Regions from separate parts of the Nocardia sp. X0981 genome, predicted to be linked through region 1. Evidence: riboswitches for the same ligand, from Rfam matches in the RefSeq annotation. Region 1 holds a riboswitch; each other region holds the start of a gene.
The links. Region 1 has a riboswitch for S-adenosylmethionine ahead of ACYR7D_RS20485 (aminotransferase class V-fold PLP-dependent enzyme). Riboswitches for the same ligand answer to the same signal wherever they lie in the genome.
Positions count from the first base shown of each region.

Region 1 (4,207 bases):
GATCCGCTGGCCCGGCGGTGCGCGCGTCGCTTTCTACCTCGGACTCAATATCGAGCACTACCAGGTGGACCGGCCCTCCACCAGTATCTTCGCGGGGACCGCGGGCCTGGTGCCGGATCCGCTGAACTACGGTTGGCGCGACTACGGACCCCGGGTCGGGTTCTGGCGGGTGCTCGAGGTCCTGGACCGGCACGGTATCCGCGCCAGCGCGCTGCTGAACTCCGAGGCGGCCGAGCATTATCCCCGGATCGTCGAAGCCGGCCGGGAGCGGAACTGGGCCTGGCTGGCGCACGGAAAGAACAACTCCGTGCTCCAGCCGGAGCTCGCCGAGGACGAGCGCGAGTACCTGGCCGAGATGCTCACCACCATCGAGCGGGCCACCGGAACCCGGCCGCGCGGCTGGATGGGGCCCGCGCTCACGGAAAGTTTCGCTACCCCCACGCTGCTGCGGGAACTCGGTATCGACTACGTGCTGGACTGGACCAACGACGATCAGCCCTACCCGCTGCGGGTTCCGGGCCTGCTCAGCATGCCGTACTCGGTGGAGCTCAACGACAACACCCTTTTCCTCGGTACGGGGCTGAGCGGCCCCGATTTCGTCCGCATGGTCCGCGATCAGCTCGACCAACTGTGGCAGGATGCCGAGGCCGGCGGCCGGGTGATGGCCCTGGCCCTGCACCCGTTCGTGATCGGACAGGCATTCCGGACCAGGTACCTGGACGAGGCCCTGAACCATATCGTGGATCATCCCGGGGTCTGGCTCACCACCAGCGACGAGATCGCCGCGCACTACGCCGCTGCCCGGACCGGCCGGTAGCGCGGAAGTACGTCCCGCCGAACGGGTGATCGTCCACTCCGGACACCCCGTCCGCCACCGCGGCACCGGGTGCTCGGTGCCGCGGCCGGCGAGCGCTGTTCGGCCCGCCGGACGCGCGCCGTCGCGCCTGGCCCGGTGCGACGGCGCCGGAGGGTGCCCCGATTCTCATATCCCGCACGCCGCGGCACCGGGCCCCGACCGACTGTCCAGCCCTGGCCGGGTCTCCGGGAGCGGGTCCCAGCGTCCGCCGTCGCAGACGTACTCCCAGCGTGGCCCGTCGGTGACCAGCGAGCCCACCGCGTCGAGCAGCCGGTCGACGTCCTCGTCGGTGGTCCCCAGGCCGATACTCGCCCGCAGTGCGGCGTCGACACCCAGACGGGCCAGGAGCGGATGCGCGCAGAACCGGCCGTCGCGCACACCGATCCCGTGTTCGGCCGACAGATAGGCCGCCACCCGGCCCGCCTCGAATCCGGCCACGGTGAACGCGACGATCCCCACGCTGTCGGCACTGTCGGCCCACACCCGGAGGCAGTGGACTCCCGGAATACGCTCCAGACCGGAGCGCAGACGCTGGGTGAGGTGGCGTTCTCGCGCCTGGGCGCCCTCGTGGATGCCGGCGAGAACGTCGCAGGCGGCGGCCAGCGCCACCGCGCCCAGCACGTTGGGCGATCCCCCTTCGTGCCGCTGCGGCGCGAGCGCCCACGTCGCCTCCGCCGCGGTCACCTCCGTGACCGCTCCACCACCGGCCAGATAGGGAGCCGCGGTATCGAGCCAGTCCCGGCGGCCGACCAGCACCCCCGCCCCGAACGGTGCGTACAGTTTGTGCCCGGAACACACCAGGTAATCGATACCGCTGTCCCGCAGGTCGATCCGCCGGTGCGGTGCCAGCTGCGCGGCGTCCACCAGGATGCGCGCACCGCACTGGTGGGCCAGCAGCACCAGCCGCTCCAACGGCAGTACCTCACCGGTCACATTGGACGCCCCGGTCACCGCGAGGAGCGCGGCGGGTTTCGCACACAATTCCGCGGCCAGGCGGTGGAGTGTTTCGGCCACGGTATCCGCGGCACACACCACCCGCCGCCCCCGCCGGGTCCAGGGCAGCAGGTTCGCATGATGTTCGATATCGAGCACCACCGTATCGCCGGGAACGCATCCGGCCAGCAGATTCAACGCATCGGTGGTGTTCCGGGTGAACACCACCACCTGGTCGTCCGCCCGATGCAGGAAGCGACCCACCGTGTCCCGCGCGGCCTCATAGCAGTGTGTGGACACCCGTGAGGCGTACCCGGCGCCACGATGGACGCTGGCGTAGTACGGCAACAGTTCGGCAACCCGCTCCCCGACCTGCGCCAGCGCGGGTGCGCTGGCCGCGTAGTCGAAATTGGCGTAGGTACGGCTTCCCCCCTGCACCAGGGGAACTCGCAGATCACATCCGGTGACGCGGGCGAGTGTTGCGGTGTGATGGAGCGCAGCGGTCATGGCGCAATCCCTTCGATTCAGGGACTCCGGAGCATTCGAGGAAACGGAGTCCGCGCTTGCCACGCTCGGTCGAGCAGCGGCCAGGTCGTCACCCGGGGCACCCCACCGCGGAGGAGGGTTGCCGGCCAGCAAGCCGGGGCTCGATGCTGGCACTCATGACCTGGTGCGAGGTTGTCAGATGCCGGCGATCCTGTCAACTCGGACCACCGGCCGCGGCTCCGCGCTCGGCGAACGGCCCATTTCGCCTCCGCCGCGACAAGTCCGGATCATCTGATCGGCGGGCGGGTCCGCGGCGACATCGTCTCCGGTACCGCGGCCACTACCCGGCGTTCCGCCGCGGCGCCGGATGTCGGTCCCCCCTGTTACTTTCGCGGCGTTCTACAACGACGACCACCGAGGCTCTGCGAATGACCATCAGCGATACCACCTATCTCGAACTGTCCGAGGAAGGCGGTTCGGCACACAAGTTCTACGAAGTAGTGGTAGCCGATACCCAGGTCACCATCCGCTACGGGCGTATCGGAGACCAGGGTCAGACCAAGGTGAGTTCCTTCGCCACCGGCGCGAAGGCGCAATCGGCCGCGGCGAAGAAGATCGGCGAGAAGCTGCGCAAGGGTTACGCACCCGCTGTGCCGGGGGCGCGGTCACGCCGGCCGGTCTCCCGGCGCACGATCACCAGCCGGAGCTCGACGGCACGCTCGGCCCCGCTGTTGTGGACCTTCGACTCGGGCGCGGCGGCGTTCGGTATCTTCGTCGACGAGCGCCGCTGCTGGGTGGGCAACGAGCAGGGTGATGTGTTCACATTGACCCCGGACGGAGCCGTCACGGGACGTTTCCGCCTGCCGGACGCGGTGAAATGCATTGTCGCCGACGATTTCTGGATCTATGCCGGATGCGACGACGGCCGGGTCTACGACCTGTCCGGCAAGGTACCGCACGCGGCCTACGATATCGCCGCCGATGTGGATATCTACTGGCTCGATATCCACGACGGAATCCTGGGTGTGTCGGACCGGGAGGGCGGTCTCACCGTGATCGATCACGAGGAGGAATCCCTGTGGGCCCGGCGGAGCGCCGGGGACTCGGGCTGGATGGTCCGTATCGATGCCGACGGCGTATACCACGGGCACTCCGGTGGGGTCACCAAGTACGGGTTGGTCGAGGGTGAACACCGATGGCACCGGAATACCGGCGGCGCGGTGCTCTTCGGCTGGCAGGAGGCCGCCGCCGTCTACGCGGGCACCGCGCGTAACCAGGTACGCCTGATCGATAAGAACGGTGCTTCGGACCGTTCCTTCCAATGCGATGCCGCGGTGTACTCGTGTGCCACGTCCCCGGACGGTCGCTATGTCTTCGCCGGGGACAACTACTCCTCCGTCTACTGCTTCGACGCGGCGGGAAACCGGCGCTGGAAACTGGGCACGGGCTGCGGCTCGGCGTACTCGATGCAATACCACGACGAAAGGCTGTACCTGGTCACCACCACCGGCACGCTGGCCTGCCTCGATGTCCGAGAGGAAGTCGTCCGTAGCGCGGAACAGGGTGTGCTGCCACCGACGCGGTCGGTGAAGGCGCCGGAAATGGCGGCGGTGGTGCCGCGCAGCAGCGTGGAGGTGGCCACCGATCCGGGCAGCGGCATCGTCGTCGAATGCGTCGATCAGGGTGGCAGGATGCGGGTGCATATCGTCTCACCGGGCTACCGGCACGACTGGAACGTGCAATTCCCCCGCGATATCCGGCAGCCGGGTGCCCGCTATGTGGTCGATCAGGTGGTCGAGGCGGCGCGCGGCGGCTTCTACCGGGTTCGTGGAGATATCCGCCGCCTCGGCTGACCGCCGGGCGGACCGGATCGGAGATCCGGCGCCGGACCCTTGGGCTTCCGGGCCGTACGCCACCGGGCCCTCATCCTTC
Region 1 is NZ_OZ372435.1:4,669,671-4,673,877, reverse strand. Features, by position in the region: gene ACYR7D_RS20490 (polysaccharide deacetylase family protein) at 1-817, shown strand, start outside; gene ACYR7D_RS20485 (aminotransferase class V-fold PLP-dependent enzyme) at 983-2,296, opposite strand; SAM riboswitch class IV at 2,344-2,457, opposite strand; gene ACYR7D_RS20480 (WGR domain-containing protein) at 2,704-4,128, shown strand.

Region 2 (4,207 bases), 2.7 Mb from region 1:
GTCGAGCGCGGTGCCCGGTTCATCGCCACCAACCCCGACCCCACCGGCCCGTCCCGGGAGGGGGTCCTGCCCGCCACGGGCTCGGTGGCCGCGCTGATCACCCGCGCCACCGGCCGCGAGCCGTACTACATCGGCAAACCGAATCCGTTGATGATGCGGTCGGCCCTGCGTCGTATCGGCGCGCATTCGGAGACCAGTGTGATGATCGGCGACCGGATGGACACCGATGTGATCTCCGGAATGGAGGCCGGTATCCGCACCATTCTGGTGACCTCGGGAATTTCGAGCCGCCTCTCGGTGGAGCAGTACCCCTACCGCCCCACCATGGTCCTGAACTCCGTCGCCGACCTGGTGGGTCGAGTGAAAACGCCCTTCACCGCCCCACCGGACTGATCCCGCTCCCGAGACCCCGCGGACTATCGACTCCGAGGGTGGGCGCACCCCGGCTCCGAAGCGCGTGCAGCGGCTCTCCATGGAGGAGACCTTCGGGCTCCGACAGCTGCCGTGAACCCCCGCGGGGTGTGCGAAGGCGCCGGACGTGCCGCCCTCCGCTCAGCTCAGCGCCTGGTCCAGATCTCCCAGCAGATCCTCGATATCCTCCAGGCCCACCGATATCCGGACCACCCCGTCCGAGAGCCCGATACCGGCCCGCCCCTCCGGCCCCATCGCGCGATGCGTGGTGGTGGCGGGGTGGGTGATGAGGGATTTCGAATCGCCCAGATTGTTGGAGATATCGATGATCCGCAGCCGGTTGAGCACCTCGAAGGCTCGTTTCTTGGCCGTGTCCGCGGCGGCTTTCAGCTCGAAGGTGACCACGGTGCCGCCGCCGCTCATCTGCGCGGTCGCCAAGTCGTACTGCGGATGGGAGTCCAGGAACGGGTACCGGACCCAGCTCACCGCAGGGTGTTCGTCCAGGTAGCGTGCGATCCGCAGGGCGGATTCGGTGGATTGCCGTACACGCAGCGGCATGGTTTCCAGGCCCTTGAGCAGGGTCCAGGCGTTGAACGGGCTCAGTGCCGGACCGGTGTGCCGCATCAGCGTCTTGACCGGGCCCTCGATGTATTCCTCGGTCCCGAGGATCGCGCCCCCCAGCACCCGGCCCTGGCCGTCGATATGTTTCGTGGCCGAGTACACCACCACGTCGGCGCCGAGGTCGAAACCGCGTTGCAGCAGCGGGGTGGCGAAGACATTGTCCAGTACCACCTTCGCGCCCGCGGCATGGGCGAGTTCGCAGACCTTGCGCACGTCCACCAGCGTCTGCATCGGGTTGGCCGGGGTTTCGAAGAACACCGCCGCCGTGGGCTGCGACAGTGCCGCCTCCCACTGGTCGAGGTCCTCACCGTCGACGAAAACCGTTTCTACACCCCAGCGCGGCAGAATCTCGTTGCACACCACGAAGCACGAGCCGAACAGGCTGCGCGCGGCGACCAGCCGGTCGCCCGCGCCGAGGAGCGCACCGAGCGCGACGAACACCGCGGCCATTCCACTGGCGGTGGCGAAACACGCCTCGGCGCCGTCGAGCAGGCGCATCCGTTCCTGGAAGGCGGCCACGGTCGGGTTGCCGTAGCGGGAGTACACGAAATGGGGGACTTCACCGGTGAAGGCGGCCTCGGCCGCTTCGGCGCTCTCGTAGACGAAGCCGGAGTTCAGGTACAGCGCTTCGGAGGTCTCCTCGAACCCGGATCGGTTCAAGCCCCCGCGTACGCCCAGCGTGGCCGGTCCGACCCCATCCGGCAGTTTCCGTTCGAACGCACCGCCGCTGATCACGACTGCCGCCACGGGAGTCCGTCCGCCCGCCAGCCGGCGCCGCCGCGGTGACCGGTTTCGTCGAGGGGGCCCTCGAAACCATCGGAGATGTTGTAGGAAGGTGCGATGCCCGCCGCTGTGGCGGTGGCGGCGGCATGGGCCGAGCGCTGGCCGGAGCGGCAGAGGAAGAGCACGGGTGCGTCGGCCGGACGTTCACCCAGCAGTTTGCGCAGTTGGTCGAGGAAATCGGTATTGCGCGCGCCCGAACCGTCGACCCATTCCACCAAGAGCGTGGGCCGGTCGAGGGAACTGGTGTCGGGTACTCCGACGAACTTCCATTCGGCCTCGGTCCGCACGTCCACCAGGACGGCGTCGGGATTATCGGTCAAGATCTCCCAGGCCTGCTGCGGGGCGATATCCCCTGCGTAACTCATGCGTGGCACCTCCTGCGAATCCGCACTTGCCGCATCGGTTCGATGCGCGCCAGGTCGTCACCCGGAGCACCCCACCGCGGAGGAGGGTTGCCGACCAGCGAGCCGGGGCTTGGCGCTGATGCTCATGACCCAGCTCCTGAGATTGCCGGGCGGGTGGGGCTCTGTCAAACGCGGGTTGACGACGCCGGACGGCTTCAGCCGACCGGCTGGTTGCACACCAGCCAGCCGTCCGCGGAGCGGGTCAGATGCCAGGTGGCGGTCTCCGTGGTGTCCTCGACCCGGCTGGTGACGACGACGGTCGCGGCCTCGCCGGTCACCCGGATATCGCCGAAAGTTTCGATTTCGACGTCGGATCCGGTCTCGCCGGGTTCGAGCCGGCCCGCCAGCGGGGACCGGGACGGGTCGAAGCCGCGGCAGACCGCCGGCTCCGGCGGCTGGAGCCCGTAGCGGCCGCTGGCGTCGGCGAACTCGCGTACGGCGCCCGCGATCCGGTCGGAATCTGTGACATTTTTCTCAACGGGCTTCAGTAGCCCGGCCAGGAGTACACCGCCGAGAACGAGGGCCGCGAGTGCCGCGGCCACGACGAACGGCGTAATCGTGCGCGGTGGCTCGGTGCCTTCCGGTTCGCTGGCTGCCTGTTCGTCGGCGGGTCCGGCATCGCTCATACTGTCGATCATCCCTGGTCCCCGCATCGGCGATACGCCCGCGTCCCGATAGAATCGCGGGGGACCGCGCGTGGCCGCACGACGGTTACCGCGGAAGACGTGGGAAGACGTACGGCGAACAGCTGCCCGCCGACGGCGCGATGACGGCGCATACAGCCACGCTTCAACTTAGCCTAAGCTAACAACAACGCCAGTTATTCTTTCGACCGACAAGGGTGCGCGTAACAGATGACCGAGCAGAAGGAAGCGAACCGCCCGCTTCGGATCGCGATCGTGGGAGCCGGTCCGGCCGGGATCTACGCCGCCGACGCGTTGATGAAGTCGGACGCCGAGGTCTCGATCGATCTGTTCGAGCGGATGCCCGCGCCGTTCGGACTGATCCGCTACGGCGTGGCGCCCGACCATCCGCGGATCAAGGGTATCGTCACCGCCCTGCACAAGGTGCTGGACAAGGAGCAGGTGCGCCTGCTCGGCAATATCGACTACGGCACCGATATCACCCTCGGCGATCTGCGCCGCTTCTACGATGCGGTGATCTTCTCCACCGGTGCCAATGCCGACCGCGCGCTGCCCATCCCGGGTATCGACCTGGACGGTTCCTACGGTGCCGCCGATTTCGTGTCCTGGTACGACGGCCACCCGGATGTGCCGCGCACCTGGCCGCTGGACGCGGAGAAGGTCGCGGTGCTGGGGGTCGGCAATGTCGCCCTCGACGTGGCGCGGGTCCTGGCCAAGACCGGTGACGAACTGCTGCCCACCGAGATCCCGCCGAACGTGTACACCGGCCTCAAGGCGAACAAAGCCGTCGAGGTGCACGTATTCGGTCGCCGTGGGCCCGCGCAGGCCAAGTTCACTCCGCTGGAGCTGCGCGAACTCGACCATTCGCCGACGATCGAGGTGATCGTCGACCCGGAGGACATCGACTACGACGAGGGCTCCGAGGCCGCGCGCCGTCATTCCAAGCAGGTCGATATGGTGGCCAACACTCTGGAGCAGTGGGCCATCCGGGACCAGGGTGACCGGCCACACAAGCTGTTCCTGCACTTCTTCGAATCCCCCGCCGAGATCCTGGGTGAGGACGGCAAGGTCGTGGGGCTGCGTACCGAGCGCACTCAGCTCGACGGCACCGGCAACGTCAAGGGCACCGGGACGTTCAAGGACTGGGATGTGCAGGCGGTCTACCGTGCCGTCGGCTACCTCTCCCAGAACATTTCCGAACTGCCGTTCGACGACCAGGCCGGGGTCATCCCGAACGAGGCGGGCCGTGTGCTGGTCGACGAGGATGCCGACGGTGCCGCCCGCTACATGCCCGGCACCTACGTGACGGGTTGGATCAAACGTGGTCCGGTCGGCCTCATCGGT
Region 2 is NZ_OZ372435.1:1,027,759-1,031,965, reverse strand. Features, by position in the region: gene ACYR7D_RS04490 (HAD-IIA family hydrolase) at 1-393, shown strand, start outside; gene ACYR7D_RS04485 (O-succinylhomoserine sulfhydrylase) at 553-1,767, opposite strand; gene ACYR7D_RS04480 (rhodanese-like domain-containing protein) at 1,764-2,180, opposite strand; SAM riboswitch class IV at 2,198-2,310, opposite strand; gene ACYR7D_RS04475 (Rv0361 family membrane protein) at 2,375-2,845, opposite strand; gene ACYR7D_RS04470 (FAD-dependent oxidoreductase) at 3,074-4,207, shown strand, end outside.
Region 2: linked by a shared signal. The riboswitch ahead of ACYR7D_RS04480 (rhodanese-like domain-containing protein) and the one ahead of ACYR7D_RS20485 (aminotransferase class V-fold PLP-dependent enzyme) in region 1 are both predicted to bind S-adenosylmethionine.

Region 3 (4,207 bases), 2.3 Mb from region 1:
GGTCTGGGCGCTCACCCAGGAGAGCGACACTCTGCAGGCCCTGCTGGTGACCCCGGTGTGGTTCGCGGTACTGGGCGTGGCCTACCTGGTGGTCCGGCGCAGCCCGCACCACCAGGCCTTGCGTGAGCAGCACCGGGAGAAGGTGCGCGCCGAAACCGCCGCATTGCGCTGAGCCGGGTCGTATCACCGGCCGGATCGGGCGGTGGCGTCAGCCGGTCGGCCGGGCTGCGCGGCGCCGCCCGTAGGCCCACCGGCCGCACCGGCCGGTGGTGCGTGCCGCCCGCACCCGGGCCGCTCGCGAAGGCCTCGCCTGGGAATTCGGTCCACGGGCCCGGGAGTACGGGCCGCTCGTGCAGACCCGACCCACCGGATCTGGAACAATCGCCCCCGTGACCGACGCCGTGACCCCGACCGACGACGATCCCGGCACCGGCAACAGCTCGGCCGGTTTCCTCCGCTGCCATCTGCCGATGGTCGTGGTGGTAGCGGTGATCCTCGTGGCGGTCGTCTTCGTCGCACAGGACCGCTGGCGCCGTGGCGCGTTGTTCTTCGGTGGTGCCACGCTGATCGCCGCCGCGTTCCGGCTGTGCCTGCCGACCGTGCGGGTGGGGCTGCTCGCGGTACGCAGCAAACCGTTCGATGTAGGGGCGCTGACCCTGCTGGGCGGCTCAATCGTCTTCCTCGCGGCCACCATCAACACGCTCGGGGTGAGCTAGGCGTACCTCCGCTCCGGCCGTGCGCGGCTGGGGATGGGCTCCGCCCAGCTGTGTTGCTCGGGCGTACCTCCGCCTCCGCTCCGGCCGTGCGCGGGCTGGGCCTCGGTCGGCGCGTTGCGGGGTCAGCGGCTGGTGCGGGCCAGGTTCATCGTCTGGACCAGCAGTTTTCCGATGGCCGCTGCCTCGGTGAGGAAGGCGTCGTGGCCGTCCCGGGAAGAGATGATCTCGAAATGCCGGCAGCCGGCCAGGCCCTCGGCCAGCTCTCGCTGGGTGTGCAGCGGGTACAGCCGGTCCGAATCGATACCGCCCACGATGCACGGCACCGTATTCGCGGCCATCGCGGCCGTCGTCCCGCCGCGACCGCGGCCGATATCGTGCCGGTTCATCGCCTCGCTGAGCAGTACGTAGGTGGCCGGATCGAACCGTTTACACAGTTTCTCGGCCTGGTACTCGAGATAGCTCTGCACCGCGTAGCGGCCGCCGTCCCACGGATTCTCGCCGGGCTGCGGGTTGTTGGCGAACCTGCTGTCCAGTTCGGCCTCGGTGCGATAGGTCAGATGGGCGATCCGCCGGGCGATTCCCATTCCGGTCATCGGCGCGCGACCGGTGCCGTGGTAGTCGCCGCCCTGCCAGTCCGGGTCGCCGGTGATCGCGGCGATCTGGGTGGTCTGGGTACCGATCTGGTCGGCGGTGGCGCGGGCGCCCACGGCCAGGACGAGGGCGGCGGCCAAGCGATCGGGCGCCCCGAGCATCCATTCCAGCACGCGCATCCCACCCATGGAACCGCCCACCGCTGCGGCCAGACGGTCGATCCCGAGTAGATCGAACAGTCGTACCTCGGCGCTCACCTGGTCACGAATGGAGATCTCCGGGAATCGCGACCCCCAGGGGGCGCCATCGGGCGCCGCCGAGGCGGGACCGGTGCTGCCCTGGCATCCGCCGAGCACATTGGTCGCCACCACGCACCATTCGTCGGTATCGATCGGCGCGCCCGGGCCCACCATCCCGTTCCACCATCCCGGCTGGGGATGGTCCGGGTCCGGATCGCCCGCCACGTGGGAGTCGCCGGTCAGCGCGTGCTCGACCAGCACCACGTTGTCCTTGGCCGGCGCGAGCTCGCCCCAGCGCTGTACGGCCAGCCGCACCTCCGGCAGCCGGGCCCCGTTCTCCAGGGTGAGCGGACCGATATCGACGAAACCGAGCCGGCCGTCGGGTGGCGGTAACTGGGCCACGGACCGGTCCGTGGTCGGTTCGGTGCCCACCTTCACGCGATGGCTTCCACTGGAGCGGCGGTACGGCGCGGTGATGTGCGAAGCGTATGAATCACCGTTGTGCGCCCGCTCGTGCGACGACACGCTCTCCGCGAACCGGCCGGCGTTCTCCGGCCGGTCGCTCGGGTAGCGGTCGTCCCGGGGATACTGCCATCGGTCATATCGTGCTCCAGAAAATAGGGGCTTGCTCGCCGAAACGCGGGGGCGCCACGATCAACGTGGCCGACACCGGCGCATATCGACGACCTCCTGACGTGCGCTTGCTCCCGGCTCTCGGGAGCCCGGTCATCACCCGGAGCACCCCACCGCAGCAGGAGGGTTGCCGGCCAGCGAGCCGGGGCTTGATGCTGGCGCTCATGACCTGCTGAATATGGTAGCCGGGCGCCGTTAGGGATCGAAATCGGATACGTGCCCACCGGGTAATCTTGTGGCGCGACTCACTGCTGTGAGAACTCACAGCGGGGGCTGGCTACAGCGTGAGGCCACCACAAGCAGTACGCTCGTCTTGGTTACATCAGACGTCTCGTGGACAACGCGGGATGTATACGTTGTCTGTTGAACAGCTGGGGTCCGCTCACAAGCGTGTTCGCCTGGCCGTGCAATGAGGGCACCAGTCTTAGGAGGACACGAAGATCCATGTCCAAGATCAAGGTTGAAGGCACCGTCGTCGAACTCGACGGCGACGAGATGACCCGGATCATCTGGCAGTTCATCAAGGACAAGCTGATCCACCCGTACCTCGACCTGAACCTCGAGTACTACGACCTCGGCATCGAATACCGCGACAAGACCGACGACCAGGTCACCATCGACGCCGCCAACGCCATCAAACAACACGGCGTGGGTGTCAAATGCGCGACGATCACCCCCGACGAGGCGCGGGTCAAGGAATTCGGCCTCAAGAAGATGTGGCGTTCACCCAACGGCACGATCCGCAACATTCTCGGCGGCACCATCTTCCGTGCCCCGATCATCATCTCCAATATTCCGCGTCTGGTTCCCGGCTGGACCAAGCCGATCATCATCGGCCGCCACGCCTTCGGCGATCAGTACCGCGCCACCGATTTCAAGGTCTTCCAGGCCGGCACCGTCACCCTCACCTTCACCCCCGAGGACGGCAGTGAGCCGATCGTGCACGAGGTCGTGCAGATGCCGGAGGACGGCGGCGTCGTGATGGGTATGTACAACTTCAAGAAGTCGATCGAAGACTTCGCGCGCGCCTCGTTCAACTACGGGTTGCAGCAGAACTACCCCGTCTACATGTCGACGAAGAACACCATCCTGAAGGCCTACGACGGCATGTTCAAGGACACCTTCCAGGAGGTCTTCGACGCGGAGTTCAAGACCCAGTTCGAGGCGGCCGGCCTCACCTACGAGCACCGGCTGATCGACGATATGGTCGCCTCCTCCATGAAGTGGGAGGGCGGCTACGTCTGGGCCTGCAAGAACTACGACGGCGATGTGCAGTCCGATACGGTCGCTCAGGGCTTCGGATCTCTCGGCCTGATGACCTCGGTACTGCTGACCCCGGACGGTAAGACCTGTGAGGCGGAGGCCGCCCACGGCACCGTCACCCGGCACTACCGCCAGCACCAGCAGGGCAAGCCGACCTCGACCAACCCGATCGCCTCGATCTTCGCCTGGACCCGTGGTCTCGAGCATCGCGGCAAGCTGGACAACACCCCCGAGGTCATCGGTTTCGCGCAGACCCTCGAGGACGTCGTCATCAAGACCGTCGAAGGTGGGCAGATGACCAAGGACTTGGCGCTGCTGGTCGGCGGGGACCAGGGTTACCTCACCACCGAGGAGTTCCTCGCGGCGCTGGACGCCAACCTGGCGCGTGCGCTGAAGTAGGAGCGTTCGGAAACGACCTCGCCTCCGTGGTGTCCGCACGCGCACCCGCGTGCCGGCTCCCGGGGAGGCGAGGTCGCGGTGTCCCGGTGGTACGCCTCGGCTGGGAAGCCGCCCGCGGTTGTCCGGGCACGAACCCGCGGGCCAGAATTGCCCATGCCGAAATCGCCGTACAAGCGAACACCAGGGCCGGCTCCGCGCCGTCGTATCCGCTCGCCGAGGCATCGGTGATCGACGGCCTGCGCCGGATAGCCGAGGAGATGGCGAAGCGGTTGGGCCCGGCGGTCTCCGCCACCGGTGAGCAGATCGTACGCCGCTACCGGGAGATCTGCCGCGGAGTCGAGACCGACGTATCGGTGAAGGAGGGGA
Region 3 is NZ_OZ372435.1:2,405,025-2,409,231, forward strand. Features, by position in the region: gene cycA (D-serine/D-alanine/glycine transporter) at 1-172, shown strand, start outside; gene ACYR7D_RS10375 (DUF3017 domain-containing protein) at 471-716, shown strand; gene metX (homoserine O-acetyltransferase MetX) at 839-1,984, opposite strand; SAM riboswitch class IV at 2,239-2,349, opposite strand; gene ACYR7D_RS10385 (NADP-dependent isocitrate dehydrogenase) at 2,624-3,841, shown strand; gene ACYR7D_RS10390 (hypothetical protein) at 3,928-4,207, shown strand, end outside.
Region 3: linked by a shared signal. The riboswitch ahead of metX (homoserine O-acetyltransferase MetX) and the one ahead of ACYR7D_RS20485 (aminotransferase class V-fold PLP-dependent enzyme) in region 1 are both predicted to bind S-adenosylmethionine.